3 regions of the Pseudarthrobacter sp. MDT1-22 genome follow, and region 1 is predicted to be linked to each of the others. Evidence: predicted binding sites of a transcription regulator. Region 1 holds the regulator's gene; each other region holds the start of a gene.

Evidence for each region. The regulator Rex, encoded in region 1, represses fermentation and respiration genes when NADH is low (regulators of the CRP and FNR family bind a similar motif). The targets are predictions, from matches to a motif close to CTTGTGAANNNNTTCACAAG.
Region 2: ACX80M_RS07445 (glyceraldehyde-3-phosphate dehydrogenase) is a predicted target of Rex. The motif match lies at 3,014-3,033, and genes of this name have one in related genera.
Region 3: benA (benzoate 1,2-dioxygenase large subunit) is a predicted target of Rex. The motif match lies at 1,803-1,822, and genes of this name have one in related genera.

What each region holds. Positions count from the first base shown of each region.
Region 1 covers NZ_JBTNDK010000005.1:151,171-157,156, reverse strand. The annotation lists gene ACX80M_RS06345 (hypothetical protein) at 1-740, shown strand, start outside; gene ACX80M_RS06340 (hypothetical protein) at 921-1,739, shown strand; gene ACX80M_RS06335 (redox-sensing transcriptional repressor Rex) at 1,797-2,522, opposite strand; gene ACX80M_RS06330 (glutaredoxin family protein) at 2,592-2,867, opposite strand; gene ACX80M_RS06325 (HAD family hydrolase) at 3,018-3,836, shown strand; gene ACX80M_RS06320 (30S ribosomal protein bS22) at 4,090-4,188, opposite strand; gene ACX80M_RS06315 (helix-turn-helix domain-containing protein) at 4,345-4,557, opposite strand; gene ACX80M_RS06310 (3-deoxy-7-phosphoheptulonate synthase) at 4,701-5,807, opposite strand.
Region 2 covers NZ_JBTNDK010000007.1:6,324-12,309, forward strand. The annotation lists gene ACX80M_RS07425 (Nif3-like dinuclear metal center hexameric protein) at 1-781, shown strand, start outside; gene ACX80M_RS07430 (zinc ribbon domain-containing protein) at 960-1,715, shown strand; gene ACX80M_RS07435 (YaaA family protein) at 1,776-2,540, opposite strand; RNA gene rnpB (RNase P RNA component class A) at 2,597-2,983, shown strand; gene ACX80M_RS07445 (glyceraldehyde-3-phosphate dehydrogenase) at 3,252-4,730, shown strand; gene ACX80M_RS07450 (hypothetical protein) at 4,808-5,011, shown strand; gene ACX80M_RS07455 (HNH endonuclease family protein) at 5,137-5,934, shown strand; gene def (peptide deformylase) at 5,944-5,986, opposite strand, start outside.
Region 3 covers NZ_JBTNDK010000045.1:9,206-15,191, reverse strand. The annotation lists gene ACX80M_RS20020 (benzoate/H(+) symporter BenE family transporter) at 1-601, opposite strand, end outside; gene catA (catechol 1,2-dioxygenase) at 711-1,607, opposite strand; gene benA (benzoate 1,2-dioxygenase large subunit) at 1,919-3,301, shown strand; gene benB (benzoate 1,2-dioxygenase small subunit) at 3,338-3,874, shown strand; gene benC (benzoate 1,2-dioxygenase electron transfer component BenC) at 3,992-5,563, shown strand; gene ACX80M_RS19995 (1,6-dihydroxycyclohexa-2,4-diene-1-carboxylate dehydrogenase) at 5,563-5,986, shown strand, end outside.

The DNA of each region.
Region 1 (5,986 bases):
AAGTACCGCAGCCCCAGCAGCCCCAGCAGCCCGACGCCGAGCAACCCGGCGCCCAGCCGCCCGTCACTCAGCCGCCTGCCACTCAGCCGCCTGCCGGCCACGTTCCTCCTGCCCGGAACGTTCCTCCGGCCGGCTACCAGCCGCCACCCGCCTACCCGCAGCCGGGCCAGGCTTATCCCGCGCCGGGCCAGGCCTACCCGCAGCCCGGCCAGCCATACAACCAGCCGGGCCAGCCGGGCGGCCTCCGTTTTGAGATGCCAACCGACGGCCCCCGCAACTTCAACGACGTTATGCCCAAGGCCGGGTTCTCCGGCATGTTCAGCGTGACCGGGCTGCCCACCGAGCTCAAGGTCTCGTACTGGATCTGGCTCATCGGCGGCATGCTGGGAGTCCTTGGCGGCCTGTTCGGCGTGTTGGGTTCGCTGGCGTTGTTCGTCGTGGCACCCGGGCTGGCCGTTGTGGTCCTCCTGCTCGTCCTGGTGGCACTGGCCCTGGCGGCGGCCCAGATTGTCCTGGTCCTGAAGATGAAGGAGGGCAAGGAATGGGCAAGACTTGCGCTGACCATCGTGGCCGGCGTTTCGCTGGTGCTCGCCGTGCTTGGCGGCAGCGTGGGCGGCGGCGGCATGGGCCAAGGCATCGGCAACAACTGGCTGGGCTTCCTCATCAGCGCCGCGGCAACGGTGCTCATGTGGCTGCCGAACTCGCAGGCCTGGTTCAACGCCGCCAAGGGCCGCGCGTAGACCGGATCCAGTAGAAACACAGTCTTGCGCGACCCCCGCTGAGTTCTGTGGGAATACCTCTCCGGAATGATCCCCCGCGGCACCCGCCGGGGGTACGGTGGGAAGTATGCCGTACTGGGGGCAGGCCAGTTGGACTGCACCCAGCAGCCGAACTGACATCCGACCTGCAAAGGACCGCTCATGAGCACGCCTGTCCCGCCTCCCGTTCCGAACGAGCCCGAGCCCGGCAACCAGCCGCCAGCGCCCCGATACGGCGAGAACAGCCCGCAGTTCGGGCAGCCCACACCGCCGGCGCCCCAGTACGGGCAAAACGCACCGCAGTATGGCCAGCAGACTCCCCCGGCACCCCAGTACGGGCAAAACGGACCGCAGTACGGGCAAAACGCCCCGCAGTATGGCCAGAACAACCCGCCGCAGTTCGGCCAGCCCACGCCTCCGCCTTATGGTCAACAGCCGTACGGGCAGTCCCCTTACACGCAGTACCCGTCCGAGCAGCCGCAGGCCACGGGATCCAACGGGGTTCCCCAGCTGGTCAACATCTCGTTCTGGCTGCTGATTGGCGCGGGTGTTGTGTATGTCATCAGCCTGCTGATGGGCATTGGCATGCTCGATGACCCGGCGATGCGCCGCGCCTTCGAAGACGCCATGCGCAGCGGTGGCGCTACCGGCACGGAGTTTGCCTTTGACGATTTCAAGGGTGTCCTCGCCGGGTCGCTCGTGGTCTTCGCCATCATCGGCGCTGGGCTGTACGCGCTGGTGGCGTTCTTCGTCCGTAAGGGCAAGAACTGGGCCCGCATCCTCGGTACCGTTTTCGCGGCACTGTCCATTTTCGGCCTCTTCGGACCACCGAGCCTTGGAACCGTGGGGACGCTGGCCGGGATCGCAGCGATCGTGCTGCTCTACCTGCCGGCCGCGGCACCTTACTTCCGCAAGCAGCAGCCGTTCGCTAACCCGTACGGCGCCCCGGGCACCACGCCTGGCAACCCCTACGGGCAGTAGTACCAACGAGTCGCATCCACACCCTAACGGACGTGGGCCCCATCAGCCGCCGACGAACTAGGCGGTCTGGTCCGGGGTCTGCGCCCGTTGTGCGTGATAGGCGAGGATCTGCAGTTCGGTGGCCATATCCACCTTGCGGAGGTTGACGCCCTCGGGGACTTGCAGCATAACGGGGGCGAAGCTCAGGATGCTGCGGACGCCGGCCGCCACCACGCGGTCGCACACGGCCTGCGCCACGTGGGCCGGAAGTGCCAGGACCACCATGTTGGCGCCCGTCCGCTGCAACACGGCCTCCATGTCCGCAGCGTCGCTGACGCGCAGCCAGCCGACTTCATTGCCCACCACCATCTGGTCGGCGTCGAAAATTGCCACGACGTCAAACCCGCGGGACTCGAAGCCGCCGTAACGGGCCAGGGCCTTGCCGAGGTTACCCGCGCCAACAATGGCGACCTTCCAGTCGTGGGTCAGCCCTAGGGCTGCGGAGATGTGACGGCTCAGGTACTGCACTTCGTAGCCCACTCCGCGCGTGCCGTAGGAACCCACATAGGAAAGGTCCTTGCGAAGGGTTGACGAGCTCACTCCTGACGCTTCCGCCAGCGATTCCGAAGATACCCGTTCGACGCCGTCGGACAGCAGCGTGTTAAGGGCGCGCAGGTAGATGGTCAGCCGGGCCACCGCTGCGGGCGGTATTTGTTTGGTGGACTCGGCACCGTGGACGGGCTGTGTACTGTGGCCAGCCTCTGTACCTTGGACAGCATGGGGAGATGGATCCAGTGAAGTCACTATCCCCTCCATCCCATCGCGTCGTGACTCCACTCTAGAGCCCCGCCGCTGGTGCCAACAAAGCCGGTGTCATTCTGCGAGGCCGCTTTCCGATTGGGCCATGGCGCGTTTGAGGACGCGCTCCAGCCGGGCTTCGTCGATCTTCCAGAAATCGCGTTGGATTCCATCCACCAGGACTACGGGGATTTCCTCCGCGTACCGCTCACGCAGTTCCGGCAGCTCGTCCACCTGCTGTTCCGTCCACCCGAGTCCCAGCGAGGCAGTAACGCGTCCGACGGCGTCGCGCGCTCCTGCACACAGGTGACAGTCTGCTTTGGTGATGAGGACTACCTCGGGTTTTGCCATGCCTTAACCGTATCGCCCTTCAGGGCAGAGAGCTGGGCAGAGGACAGCGGCCGACGGCGGGGCGTACGGCGACGCGGGTATCCGGGCGAGCGCTGGCACTCGCGCTGGCACTGAAATCTTGGTCACCGAGTATTGACTAGACTCGTGGACATGCCCGAGGAGAAGTACGTCGCTGTGGTGACCCAGCCGGATGCGTTGATGCAGACCGGCGAAGCCGCCTTCTTCGACGTCGATAACACCCTCATGAAAGGCGCCAGCCTCTTCCATGTTGCCCGCAAGATGCACCAACGCGGCGCCTTCACCCTGACGCAGGCTGCGGGGTTCGCATGGAAGCAGTTCAAATTTGTGGCGCGCGGCGAGAACATGGACGATGTCCACGCTGTCCGCGACTCCGCCCTCACCCTCGCCGAGGGCATCACCGTGGAAGACGTCAAGGCCCTGGGCGAAGAGGTCTACGACGAAATGATCGCGTCCAGGATCTGGCCCGGCGCCAAGGCACTGGCGCAGCAGCACCTGCGCGTGGGCCGGCGGGTCTGGCTGGTTACCGCAACCCCCATCGAGGTTGCCGCGGTCATTTCCACCAGGCTCGGCCTGACCGGAGCCTTGGGCACCGTGGGCGAGGTTGCCGACGGCATGTACACCGGCCGGCTGGTGGGCGACATCCTGCACGGTTCCGCCAAGGCAGTGGCAGTGCAGGCCCTGGCCCACGCCGAAGGCCTGGACCTCAAGCGGTGCTGGGCCTACAGCGACTCATATAATGACATCCCGCTGCTGACCCTCGTGGGGCACCCGGTAGCCATCAACCCTGATGCCAGGCTCCGCCGCCACGCGCGGGACAACAACTGGCCGGTCTACGACTTCCGTTCCGGCCGCCGCGCCGCCACCCTGGGGCTCAAGGCAGCAACGGCCGGCGGCGCCGTCTACGGGCTCTGGCGCGGATACTCCCGGATGCGCGGCCCCCGGGCATAAGCTGCCGCCACAGCGGTCGCCGTCGATGTTTCGCGTAGGAGCGCATCGCCGTCGATCGCGGGACAGAGGTCGCCCAGCGACCGCCGGACCGCCTATCGGCGGAAGTGAAAGCCCGCGGGTCCCGGCCCGAGCTTGCGAGGGTTGGGAAAGGCTGAACGCTAAGCGACGGTGAAACGTCGATGGCGACCTCGCGGAGACAAAAAATGCCCGCTGCCGGATAGGCAACGGGCATTTCACGCTTGTCGAAGTATCTCTACTTCTTATTGCGGCGCTGGTGACGGGTCTTACGAAGCAACTTGCGGTGCTTCTTCTTGGCCATACGCTTGCGACGCTTCTTAATAACTGAACCCACGAAAGTTCCTCACAAACTAGATGCAGTACCTGTCTGATGGAAATGGTCCGTGGACAGAGCTACAGACTGAAACAACTGACAGATTCTTACAATGACGTAAAACGTTCCTTAACAGGGTACCGCTTCTTGGCGATGCCCACTGACCGCAGGTAATGCTCAGGCGGTTTCGGAGTGCCCGTCCACCACAGCACCCTTGAGGTACTGCTCGACGGCGCTCTCCGGCACCCGGTACGACCGGCCGAAACGCACGGCGGGCATTTCGCCGGAGTGGACCAGCCGATAGACGGTCATTTTGGAGACGCGCATGACCTCGGCCACTTCGGCCACGGTCAGGAACTTCGCGTTCGAGAAGTTCTGTTCTGCGGACATTTCCCTATTCCTTTGCTGATGGATGACGACAGTACCCCAGCTTTGATTCATATTTCGGTGTGCCGATGCTGAGCCATCCACCAACCATGTGTTAGATACTCTAGAGGTTCATGGGGCTGTAGTGAAAGTCATCCGGGCAATCATTAAGCGGTCCGGCGCTTCCGGGCGGACGCCGCGAGCTGATCGAGGACCGAAACGGAGACGTCCCAATCCATGCACGCGTCCGTGACACTCTGCCCGTAGACCAGTTCCGCCCGGCCCGCCGCATGCTCGGTGACATCCAGGTTCTGGGCTCCGCCCACCAGGAAGCTCTCCAGCATGACACCCGCGATGGCCTGTGCCGCCTCGCCGCCGTCCTCCAGCTGTGCGCCGATTTCCAGCGCCACTTCCGCCTGCCGGTGGTGGCTCTTGCCGCTGTTGGCGTGGCTGGCGTCCACGATCAGCCGGGGGTTGAGCCCCTTGCCGGCGAGCTTGGCGGAGGCGCTTTCGACGTCGGCCGCTGAGTAATTGGGGCCCTTCCGTCCACCTCGGAGGATGACGTGGGTGTCCGGGTTCCCGGCAGTGGCCACCAGCGCGGCCCGGCCATCGCCGTCGATCCCCAGGAATGCTTGGGCGGCAGCGGCGGCGCCGCACGCGTCGAGCGCAACCTGGAGGTCGCCGTCGGTCCCGTTCTTGAAGCCGATGGGCATGGAGAGACCGGAGGCAAGCTGGCGGTGGATCTGGCTCTCGGTGGTGCGCGCCCCGATGGCTCCCCACGAGATGAGGTCCGCCATGTACTGGGGGCTGATGGGTTCCAGGAATTCGGTGGCGGTGGGCAGTCCCAGCGCGGTGACCTGCTGCAGGAATTCCCTGGCGGTCCGGAGCCCGGTGACCATGTCATGGCTGCCGTCCAGGCGAGGATCGTTGATCAGGCCCTTCCAGCCCACCGTCGTGCGGGGCTTTTCGAAGTAGGTGCGCATCACGATCAGGAGGTCGCCACGGTGCTTCTCGGCCTGGCTGACCAGGCGGCGGGCGTATTCCAGTCCAGCCTTGGGATCGTGGATGGAGCACGGGCCCACGATGACCAGCAGCCTGTCATCCACGCCGTCCATGATGGCCCGGACTTCGTCGCGGCCACGCTCGACGACGTCTGTCACCCGGGCATCCAGGGGCAGCTCGGCGATGAGCTCCTGGGGCGTGGGCAGCGGCGTGAATTCGCTGACGCGCAGATTGGACGTGGATTTTGAGGGAGTGGCTGTCGCGGTGCTCATGTTCGGGTCCTGTTCCAGATAGGAAGCGGGCCCAGATCAGAACCCGCCGGAGAAATGGCGAAGGGCAGAGAATGATCTCTGCCCTGTTGGCTCTGAAGGAAGATGGATGCGTGTCAGTTAGACGCGGGCTCCTCCAGAGCCAACGAAAAATACGCATACCAACGGTTTGTCATAGGCAA
Region 2 (5,986 bases), on a different contig from region 1:
CCTGGCCGAAAACTGGGACGAAGTTGGGCTCGTGGCCGGCCACCCCTCAGCGCCCGTTACCAGGGTGATGTTCGCCGTTGATCCCACGCTCACGGTGATCGAGGAAGCCGTGGAATGGGGTGCCGAGCTCCTGATCACCCACCACCCCTTGCTCCTCAAAGGCGTCACGTCGGTGGCCGCCACCACTGCCAAAGGGCAGGCCATCCACCGTCTCATCGAGTCCGGCACCGCTCTCCTGACCGTTCACACCAACGGTGATTCCGCCGTCGGGGGCGTTTCCGACGTCCTGGCTGATGCGCTGGGACTGGAGGGCGTTGTCCCGCTGACCGTTGCCGCAAACGGCCTGCCCGAGGAAGGCATCGGACGCGTGGGTGATCTGGCGGACGTGATGAGCCTGGGCGATTTCGCAGCCAGGGTGTTCGGCATCCTGCCGTCGGTGGCCGGGGGAGTCCGCGTGTCCGGGGATAAGGATGGGCTGGTGCGGCGTATTGCGGTTTGCGGCGGGGCCGGGGATTCCCTGTTTAACGAAGTGCGGGCCAACAACGCCGACGTCTATGTCACCGCCGACCTCCGGCACCATCCGGCGTCCGAAGCCCGGGAAGCGGCAGTGAACGGCCGGCCGTACCTGATTGACGTTTCGCACTTCGCCAGCGAATGGCTCTGGCTGCCCGCCGCTGCGTCGGCACTGGGCAATGTGCTCGCCGATCAGGGCCACGACGTCGAGATCCAGGTAAGTACCACCAACAGCGATCCGTGGGACTTCATTCTGACGCCGGGCTAAGCCTGGCGTGCGAACTCCGTCGCCGGGCCCACACCGGCGAGGGACCCACACCGAGCGCAGCGAGGTTTGGGAGCCGGTGGGGACCTGTCGAGCCTGGGGAGCACGCTAGGCGCTAGAGTCTATAGAGCGCCGATACGGTGCCCGGCTTCGGCCGGATTGGATTTAGCGGAGGTAAATAGTGGCCAAGGCAGCACCGGCGGAACAGTTGAAGTTGCTCGAACTGCAGGGGCTGGACGCAAAGCTCAAGTCCCTCTCCAACCGCCGTCGCGCCCTGGAAACTGATCCTCGGATCGAGGACCTGCAGTCAGCCCTTTCCGTCGCCAACGGTGAACTCGGCTCCGCCAAGATGGCCGTCCATGACGCCGAGGCCGAGCTGAAGCGCGCCGAGGCCGACGTCGAACAGGTCGCCTCCCGCATCGAACGCGACGAAGCCCGGCTCAACAGCGGAACAGGGCTGTCAAAGGACCTCGTGGCCCTGCAGAAGGACATTGCCTCCCTCAACAAGCGCCGGTCCGACCTTGAAGACGTGGAGTTGGAAGTCCTGGAACGCCTGGATTCGCTGCGCGAGCGCCAGGCTGCCCAGCAGCTCATCGTGGACAACGTCCAGGGCTCGTTCGGAGGCATCCGCGCCGAACTCGATGAGGCCCTGGCCGAGGTGGCCGCTGAAGCGACCGTTGTCCGCGGCAAGCGTGCCGAATTCGCTGCAGGACTCGACGCCGGGATGCTGGCTATTTACGGAAAGACGCTCGCTAAGCGGGGAGCGGGCGCCGCCCGGTTGTTCCACGGAACCTCTGAAGCCTCCGGCATGAAGCTGAGCCCCGGAGACCTCGCAGAAATCAAGGCCGCCGCCGAAGACGACATTGTGTTCTGCCCGGACTCCGGCGCCATCCTCGTGCGCTCCGCCGAGTGGAACACCCCCGCCCCAACTGCCTAGCAGCCCATGTAAGTAGCACTAACTGTCGTTTTGAACGTTCAAAACGACAGTTAGTGCTACTTAGTTGGGAAGGATGATGTTCAGGGCGTGCGGTTTCCGCGCTGAACCGTCAACCAACTCCGCGTCCCATTTCTCGCGCGCGGCCTTCAGCAGCTGTACCGGGGTCTGCGGGGCGTTGCCGCGGCGGGCAAGCAGGTGCCGTGCCAGCTCGCCGCGCGTGTGTTTCGCGAAGTGGCTGACCACCTTGCGCACCCCGTTGACCTCGGTGAACACGTTGATGGCCACCGTCTGAGCCGGCGGTGGTGCCCATGCCATGGCATACGTGCTGGAGCGGCAGTCCACGAGCAGATGCCCGGACACCGACTCCGCGAGGGCTTCCGAAAGCTGCGGCTTCCAGAACGAGGCGAGGCGGCCGACGTCGGGCAGTGCCGTTCCCATCGACAGCCGGTAGGCGGGCACACGATCGGCGAAGCGGATGGCACCCCACAGGGCCGAGATCACGAGCACCGAACCATCGGCCTTCCGGCGCTGCGCCGGGGTCAGCGTTTTGTAGCCGAGGGCGTCGTACAGAACGCCCGAATAAATCTGGTGCGCAGGGGCCGCCGGTTCGGCGTGGAGCCGGGTGTTGCGTTCGACGTCGTCCTGCAGTGATGCGCCGACGCCGAGCAGCGCGAGGGCATCCTCATGTGCACTCACCGTCCCCAGCGCTTCCAGGACCTTGGCCCGGTAGGTGTTGAGTTCAGGAAAACTCAGTGACGGCCAGTCGACGGCGGACCCGCGGACTGCGGGGGTCTTGCCTTCGGAGGGGGGAAGCAGAATCAGCACCGTACGATCCTACCGGCGACTGAGGGGCCTCCTTCCGGCGGTAGACTGGCTGCGGATGGGTTGACCAGGCGGCCGCGCGTCACGCAAGTGGCTCGAGGAACGTCCGGGCTCCGCAGGGCAGGGTGGTGGGTAACGCCCACTCGGGGTAACCCGCAGGCCAGTGCCACAGAGAACAGACCGCCTGCGTCTTCCGGCAACGGAAGCTCAGCAGGTAAGGGTGAAACGGTGGTGTAAGAGACCACCAGCTTCCCGGGTGACCGGGAAGGCTAGGTAAACCCCACCCGGAGCAAGGCCAGACAGGACACGTTTGAGGGCTGCCCGCCCGAGTGTCCGGGTAGGCCGCTGGAGGGCGTCGGCAACGGCGTCCGTAGATGGATGGCCGCTACTCCCGCGCTGGTAACGGCACGGGAGCACAGAACCCGGCGTATCGGTCAACCCATCCAACACCACCCGCCGGGCACCGACGCGCCCCGCATGTGAGTGATTTCACGCCGGTTGCGGCGGTCCGCGGTGTCGCTCCAGCCTAGAATAGAGAGCGAACGTAGAAGTTCTGCCGCCGGGTCTGCGTTCGCAGCCGGTGGCTTTTCTTTACGCTTCTCCACGGCACCCGGGATGGACCGCATCCTGCCGGTGCCAGAGCCCCTGGACAACATCAGGTGGCCGCCAACCGCGTACGACGACGTATGCGGCTGAACCGAGGAAGGTAGTTCTGTGAGCCAGACGTCAGATTCTTGTCTTGATACGTGGATGGGCCGGGAGGCTCTCGCCGAGGCCATGATTCCGGTGATTGGCCGGCTGTACCGCGAAAACAACGTGGTGACCAGCATTCACGGCCGCAGCCTGATCAACAAGTCCACTATGAACATCCTCAAGGCGCACCGTTTCGCCCGCCGCATGAGCAACACCGAGCTCCTGCTCGAAGAGACCGCACCGCTGCTGAACATCCTGGCTCAGCTGGAGCTAGGTGCGGCGGCCATCGACGTCGCCCGCCTCGCGGAGAAGTTCAAGGCAGAAGGCGACGGCGCCACCCTGGAAGAGTTCCTCCGCGCCGAGCTTGCCGAGGTAGTAGGCAGGCGTGGTGGCGATGACCGCACCAGCACCGACGTTGTGCTCTACGGCTTTGGCCGGATCGGCCGCCTGCTGGCGCGCCTTCTCATCGAAAAGGCCGGCGGCGGCCACGGCCTGCGCCTGCGTGCCATCGTGGTGCGCCGCGGCTCGGACAAGGACCTCACCAAGCGCGCCAGCCTTCTGCGCCGCGACTCGGTCCACGGCTCCTTCGAGGGAACCATCCGCGTGGACGAGGACGCCAACACCATCACCGCGAACGGTGTGCAGGTCCAGGTCATCTACTCGGACAACCCCGCCACGATCGACTACACCGCGTACGGCATCCACAACGCCCTGGTGGTGGACAACACGGGCCGCTGGCGCGACGCTGAGGGCCTGTCCCAGCACCTGCAGAGCAAGGGCGTTGCCCGCGTTCTCCTGACTGCCCCGGGTAAGGGCGCGCTGAAGAACATCGTGCACGGCATTAACCACGGCACCATCGAGGACACGGACCAGATCGTGTCCGCGGCGTCCTGCACCACCAATGCCATTACCCCGGTCCTGAAGGCCATCAACGACAAGTTCGGTGTGATCCACGGCCACGTGGAGACGGTCCACTCCTTCACCAACGACCAGAACCTGATCGATAACTTCCACAAGGGCGACCGCCGGGGCCGCTCCGCCGCGCTGAACATGGTCATCACGGAAACCGGTGCGGCCACCGCTGTGGCGAAGGCCCTGCCCGAACTGCTGGGCAAGCTCACGGGCAGTTCCATCCGGGTCCCCACGCCGGACGTCTCGCTGGCGATCCTGAACCTCAGCCTGGAAAACGGCACCACCAAGGATGAGGTGAATGATTATCTGCGTCAGATGTCCCTGCATTCGGACCTCCGCAAGCAGATTGACTACATCGATTCGCCTGAGGTTGTTTCCACGGACTTCGTCGGCTCGCGCCGTGCCGGCATCGTTGACGGCCTCGCCACGATCTCCAACGACAAGAACCTGATTCTTTACGTCTGGTACGACAACGAGTTCGGCTACAGCTGCCAGGTAGTCCGGGTTATGGAAGAGATGGCCGGCGTCAACCCGCAGGCGTTCCCCGCCAAGGAGGCCGCTGCGGCCTTGGCCGCAATCGCCGTCTAGGCCGTTTGCGGGCTGGCTGCCGGACATTCCCGGCTGGTTCGCTGGAATCAGCCGGGAATCGGGACCACACTGGTGGCATGGATAACGAAACTCTCCACGAGACCACCCTTGAACACGCCCTCGACGTCGCCAGGGCCAACCACAAAGAGGCCATCAGGCTCCTGGAGCAGGCCCGCGCGTCCCGGGCTTCCGGCGACGTCGGCGACGACCGCGTGCGCCAGCTCGAAGGGCTCCTTCAGGTTGCCGAAGAAGACCTGCGCCGTGTAGTCCGGGAGCAGTAGCCGGCCGTAGCAGTAGGCGGATGTCCCGGGCCACTCGTCCTCCCCATTGTGGATAACCGCATGGGTGTCAGTGGGGTGGCCTAGGCTCTTCTGGTGCATTACATTTCAGGAAGAGCCGGTTGCCCATGACCGTCAGCTGGCGTGCCTACCGCCGTGCCCGCCGCCGCTCGAGGCAGGCCTGGGCTCTACTGGCGGTGCTGGCCGTGTCGGCAGTGGGCTCCGCGGGGTGGTTTTTCACCGCGGGCCAGTTCGCTGTGGCAGAACCGGCAATCGCCGGGCCCCGCGAGGCGCCTGTTTTCGACGGGACCTGGATGAAGCCCGTGATCCCGGTGCACGCTGTACCGCAGGGGAGTGCCCTGACCGCCCTCGAGCGGCTTCCCGTCAAGGGACGGGCTCCCAAAGACAATTACCAGCGGGAGGCCTTCGGGCAGGCCTGGCTGGACGTGGACCGGAACGGCTGCGACACCCGCAATGACATCCTCCGCAGGGACCTCACCGCTGTGGGCTTCACGGAGGGTTCCAAATGCAAGGTAGTGTCAGGGTCCATCCATGAGCCGTACACGGGCAAAGCCATGTTGTTCCGGCGTGGCCCGGAAAGCAGCAAGGAAATCCAGATCGATCACGTCGTGGCGCTCAGTGACGCGTGGCAGAAAGGCGCACAGGGGCTGACCCCGCAGCAGCGCCAGAGCCTGGCCAACGATCCGTTAAACCTCATCGCCGCGGACGGTCCTGCAAATCAGCAGAAGAGCGCAAGCGACGCCGCCACCTGGCTGCCGAAGAACAAAAACATCCGCTGCCATTACGTGGCCCGCCAGATCTCGGTGAAGGCATCCTATGGACTGTGGGTCACGCAGCCGGAGAAGGATGCGATGAAGCGCGTCCTGGACTCCTGCCCGGACCAGCCAACCATTACTGCGAGGTAATGCGTCGGCTCAGTGGCCGAACGGGTCCGGATCCACACCGGGCATCCAGGTC
Region 3 (5,986 bases), on a different contig from region 1:
CGGCCGAGAGGACCAGGAAGACGGCCACCATCGGGACAGTCACCACGGGGTTCGCCTGGGCTGAGGCAACGACGTCGGTGCCGAATTTCAGGAACACAGCGGCCACCATGGCCATGACGATCGGCATCGGGACGGCTGCCATGATCCGGCGAACCATTCCGGTGGCACCCAGCCCGAGGATGAGAATGCCGGACGTGAAGAACGCCCCGACCACCTCCGGAAAGGACAAGTGCTGCAGGGACGGGCCCAAGAGCACTGTGCCGGGAATGGACCAGGCGAAGCCGAGGGGCTGGCGATAGAGGAGCGACATGAACAGGGTCGCCGCCCCGCCCGAGAAGAGGATGGCAAACACCCAGGACGCGAGCTGGCCTTGGGTAAGTCCGCCCGCCGTTCCAACGGCCAGCGTGACCGCTATCGGGCCGGAGCCGGCAAAGATGAGGCCGATCACCCCGTTGGATACGTAGGGCGTGCTCAGGTCACGGAGGAATTGGCGCACCCCCGCGGGGCGAACCCCCGGGCGTTCGAGCAGCGGCTGGGACTCCGGGGCCACAGCGGCTTCCGCGTGGGGCATGGCGGGCTGGATCTCGCGGGATCGCGGCATTCTGGCTCCTGGGAACGGCGGAAAAAAACACTGGCGCCCCGGAGTTGGCACTCCGGGGCGCCGTCCGTGCAAGAGCCGAGGCGCCGGCACCGATTTCGGGCGGTGGTTCCTACTTGTGCTGGCCTTCCTTGGCGAGGACGTAGTCATAGACCACTTCTTCGCCGGACTGGCCGTCCGTGCGCGGCCGCGGGTCCAGCATCAGCTCGGGCTTGACCGCCGATGCGATGTCATCGTCGTTGTGAGGATCGCCGGGGAAGTACAGCTGCTGGGTTACAGGCTGGAAGCCGGGCGCGGAGACCTTGATGTGGATGTGCGCCGGGCGCCAGGCGTGCCACCCGGCCGCGTTGATCAGCTGCCCGCAAGCTCCGTCCGTGGGAATCTGGTACGGCGCCGGGCGCATCGTGTTGATTTCGAAGCGGCCGCCGTCCTTCGCCTTGACCGTGGCGCGGAAGAGCCACTCGGGGAGGCCCGGGGCGTACTGGGAGTAGAACCCGGCGCTGTCCGCATGCCAAATTTCCACCTGGGCACCTTGGATTGCATTGCCTTCGGTATCAGTGAAGCGGCCCGTGAAGTGCAGTGGGGTGCCCTCCTCGTCCTCGCGCATCTCCACGGTGCCAGGGCTCTGGAGCACGGGGGAGCCGGGGACGTAGTAGGGTCCCTCAATGGTCCCCACGGTGCCCGGACGGTCCTGGGAGTTGACGTCCTCGACAGTGTGTTCCAGCCACACGTCCAGGAACAGCGGCCATTCCCCGTCTGTCCCTACCTTGATCAGCCAGGCCTTGAGTGCGTTGTATTCCTCGTAGGTGACCTCGTGTTCGACGACGATGTCGTTGGCGGCCTTGATGAGTGCCCCTGCCAGCAGGCTCACCCTTTCCTTCGGCACGTCCAGCTGCGCGAGCTTTCCTGAGGCGGTAAAGCGCTCGGTGGCCTTTGAACCGGCTTCGACGGCAGTGCCCTCGTCCTCTTTACGGGCGTCCGTTTGGGTGTCAGTCATGGTGTTCTCCATACTCTTCGTTGAACAGGGGAGGAAGGGTTCCTGCACCCGGTGCGAGCCGGGGTGTAATTCCGCGGTGACGTGGCTTCGCGTGATGTCTGTCTCATGATAGGCCTCGCGATAAGGACGCCACAAATATCAATTTGGCCGCTTTTTAGTCATGAAGCCTACATAATTTCACCCTTGGTCGAACCTAGGTGTTTGCCTGATGTGAGGGTGGTCACGATAGGGCAGGATTGCCTGACAACGTCCCCCGCCGGCGCCCCCGGCTGGCCCGGACCTTCCGCCAAATTTGTATAGCACCCTCCAATGAAGGAGCAGCCATGACCGAGAACCTGACCCATGTCCGTGAGGTCCTTTCCGACGCCGTGATCGACGACCGTGAGAACGGCGTCATCCGGGCCAAGCGCGAAATTTTCACCGATGAGGATATTTTCGAACTGGAGATGAAGCACATCTTCGAGGGCAACTGGGTTTATCTCGCCCATGAGTCCCAGATCCCCAATGTGGGGGACTACTTCACCACGAACATCGGCCGCACTCCCGTAGTAATCACCCGCGACAAGGACGAGAACCTGAACTGCATCGTCAACGCCTGCTCCCACCGCGGCGCGATGCTGTGCCGCCGCAAGACGGACAACCGCACCACTTTCACCTGCCCGTTCCATGGCTGGACCTTCAAGAACTCCGGTGAGTTGCTGAAGGTCAAGGACTCCCGCAACGCCGGCTACCCGGAGACTTTCAACAAAGAGGGCTCCCACGACCTCACCAAGGTTGCCCGCTTCGACTCCTACCGCGGTTTCCTCTTTGGTTCCTTGAAGGCGGACGTGCTCCCGCTCGAAGAGCACCTGGGTGACGCCACCAAGGTGATCGACTCCATCGTGGACCAGTCCCCGGAGGGACTCGAAGTGCTGCGCGGCTCATCCACCTACACATATGACGGCAACTGGAAGGTGCAGGCGGAGAACGGCGCCGACGGCTACCACGTCACCGCCGTGCACTGGAACTACGCTGCCACCACCGCCCGCCGCAGCGCAGGCGACTCCGCCAACAAGACCAAGGCCATGGACGCCGGCAAGTGGGGCAAGGTCAAGGGCGGCTTCTACTCCTACGACCACGGCCACCTGCTGCTATGGCAGGAGTGGACCAACCCCGAGGACCGCCCGCTGTGGGACCGCCGCGAGGAGCTCGTGGCGAAGTACGGCGAGGAAATGGCCAACTTCATGATCAACATCTCGCGGAACCTGTGCCTGTACCCGAATGTCTACATCATGGACCAGTTCTCCTCCCAGATCCGCCACTTCCGCCCCATCTCCGCGGACCAGACCGAGGTCACCATTTACTGCATCGCACCCAAGGGCGAATCCCAGGAGAACCGCTCCAAGCGCATCCGCCAGTACGAGGACTTCTTCAACGCGACGGGCATGGCCACCCCCGACGACCTCGAAGAGTTCCGATCCTGCAACAAGACTTACTGGGCCACCTCGGCGCCGTGGAACGACATGACGCGCGGGTCCACCCACGAGATCGCCGGCCCCGACGAGCAGGCCCGGGCGCTGGGTATGACCAAGGTCATAGCCTCCGGGGTGCGCACGGAGGACGAGGGGCTCTACCCGATCCAGCACGGGTACTGGAAGGAAGTCATGGACCGGGGCTTGGCGGAGGCGGAGCGCTCCGCTTTGGATAGCCTCCCCGTCACTGCCTGACCGCGTCCACGTCGAACCAGAGAGAGTGCATAACCCATGATCAACCTGACAAAACCTGCTCCGGCGCTCAAGACCGCCGAAGAGATCGCCACGCTCGAAACCGTCCGTGCCTTCCTGTACCGGGAGGCCCGGCTGCTGGATGAGCGCCAATTTGATGACTGGCTCCAGTGCTACCACCCGGACTCCGAGTTCTGGATGCCCGCATGGGACGTCGACGACCGGCTGACCGAGGACCCGCAAAACGAGATCTCGCTCATTTACTACGATAACCGCGGCGGCATTGAGGACCGGGTCTTCCGGATCAAGACGGACCGGTCCTCGGCCACCTCCCTCCCGGAGCCCCGCACCGGGCACAACATCACAAACATCGAGATCGTGGAGCACGACGGCGACCAGGTAAAGGTGCGCTTCAACTGGTTCACCCTGTACTTCCGCTACAACACAACGGACACGTACTTCGGGACCAGCTTCTACACGATCGATCTTGCCGGCAGGGAGCCGGTGATCATGAAGAAGAAGGTCGTCCTCAAGAATGACTACATCCACCACGTGGTTGACGTCTACATGATCTGACGGCAGCGTGCCGGTGCCGGCCCCGGCCCCGGCCTTGACCGTTTCAAAACCGTGCCCGGCGGGCACATCCACACTTTCCCGGGTCGCTACGACGCGATCCCCAGCCAGGAGGAAATCATGGGCCACAAAGTAGCCCTCAGCTTCGAGGATGGCGTCACCAAAGTCATCAAGGTCGGCGACTACGAGACCGTGATGGACGCCGCGTACAAGGCACGCATCAACATTCCGTCGGACTGTCGTGATGGTGCGTGCGGCACCTGCAAGGCGTTTTGCGATTCCGGTTCCTTCGATCCGGGTGATTACATTGACGACGCCATGACGGAGGAGGAGCTCGAAAAGGGCTACATGCTCACCTGCCAGGCAGTGCCGGAGTCCGATCTGGCCATTCAGATCCCTGCCACGTCGGAGTCGGCGAAGACCTCGGCCACCACCTTCACTTCCACCGTGAAGGAACTCAACAAGCACACGGAAACAACGGTGTCCTTCACCTTGGACGTGGAAAACCGGGATGCTCTGGCCTTCCTTCCGGGCCAGTACGTCAACGTCAAGGTCCCCGGAACCGACGCGGAGCGTTCCTATTCCTTCAGCAGCGGCCCCGAGGTGCACGATGCGTCGTTCATGGTGCGGGTGACGCCCCAAGGTGCGATGTCCGAATACCTGCGCGACAGGGCAGCGGTGGGCGACTCCATAGAATTCACGGGTCCCTACGGCTCGTTCTTCCTGCGCGAGCCCAAGCGACCCCTGCTGCTCCTGGCAGGCGGTACCGGCCTGGCCCCGCTCTTGTCCATCCTTGAGAAGCTCTCCGAGAATCCGCAGTCGGTGCCCGTCCACCTAATTTATGGTTTGACCCGCGAGGCGGACATCGTTGGCTTGGACTGGCTGCGGGAATATGAGGCGAAGCTGCCCGGATTCACGTGGGACTACATTGCTTCCGAACCGGGCACGTCTGCTCCAAACACGGGTTATGTCACCCAGATCATTGCGCCCGCGCACCTGTTCGACGGCGATGTTGACATCTATCTTTGCGGGCCGCCTCCCATGGTCAATGCCGTGTCGAAGTGGCTGGACTCCGAGGGCATCAAGCCCGCCAACTTCTATTTCGAGCGGTTTGCCCCGAAGGAGACCACCGGCGGCGACGCGGAGACAGGTGCACCGGCAGCCGTGGCGAAGATCGAGGCGGAAGGCGACACCATGAGCCGTAGCGAGGCCGTCTCGTCCCTCGAGACCGGCCGGCTGGATTTCCGCAAGGAGGACAGCTTTGCCCAGCTCGACGCGCGCATGGGCCTGGAGCTCGCAGTGAGCGAGCTGATGCTGGGCCGGCTCAGCCAGGAGCAGCTGCACCAGTTCCGCCGGCTTGCCGAGGCCACCACGCGCTTTGTCACCGGTGGCACCATCCAGGACCCGGATGAGTTCGCGCGGACCAACGAGGAGTTCCACGAATACCTCTTTATGGTCTGCGACAACCCCATGCTGCTCGAGTCCTACCGCCGGCTCGACGTCCATGCTCAGATGGCGGCGGCCTTCGAGGCGGGAACCAGCATCTTCATGCGGGTCACGCAGGACCATCTGGATATCGTTGACGCCTTCGAACGTCAGGACAAGGCGCGGGCGCGCGAGGTCATCATGGCCCATGCACACGACGCCAAGGACACCATGGCGAACGCGATCGATGCCAAGGCCGCCCACTGATGACGCAGCCATATGCTGGACAGTTCATTACTCCTGGCCGTTATGCCGGCAAGGTGGCTCTTGTGACCGGCTCCGCCCAGGGCATTGGCCAGAAGGTAGCGGAGCGGATCGGGGCCGAAGGCGGCGCCGTTGTCCTCGTGGACCGGTCCGACCTGGTCCATGAGGTGGCGCAAGGGATCGAGGAGGCGGCCCAGGGTTCCGGTTCAGGAGGCTCGGCTACCTCGGTGACCGCAGATCTTGAGACCTTCGCAGGTGCGCAGCAGGCCGTGGAGGCTGCGCTGGCCGCCCACGGCCGGGTGGACGTACTGGTCAACAATGTCGGCGGCACGATTTGGGCCCGCCCGTACGAAGAGTACGACGAGGAGAAGATCGAGAAGGAAATCCGCCGCTCACTCTTTCCCACCCTCTGGACCTGCCGGGCGG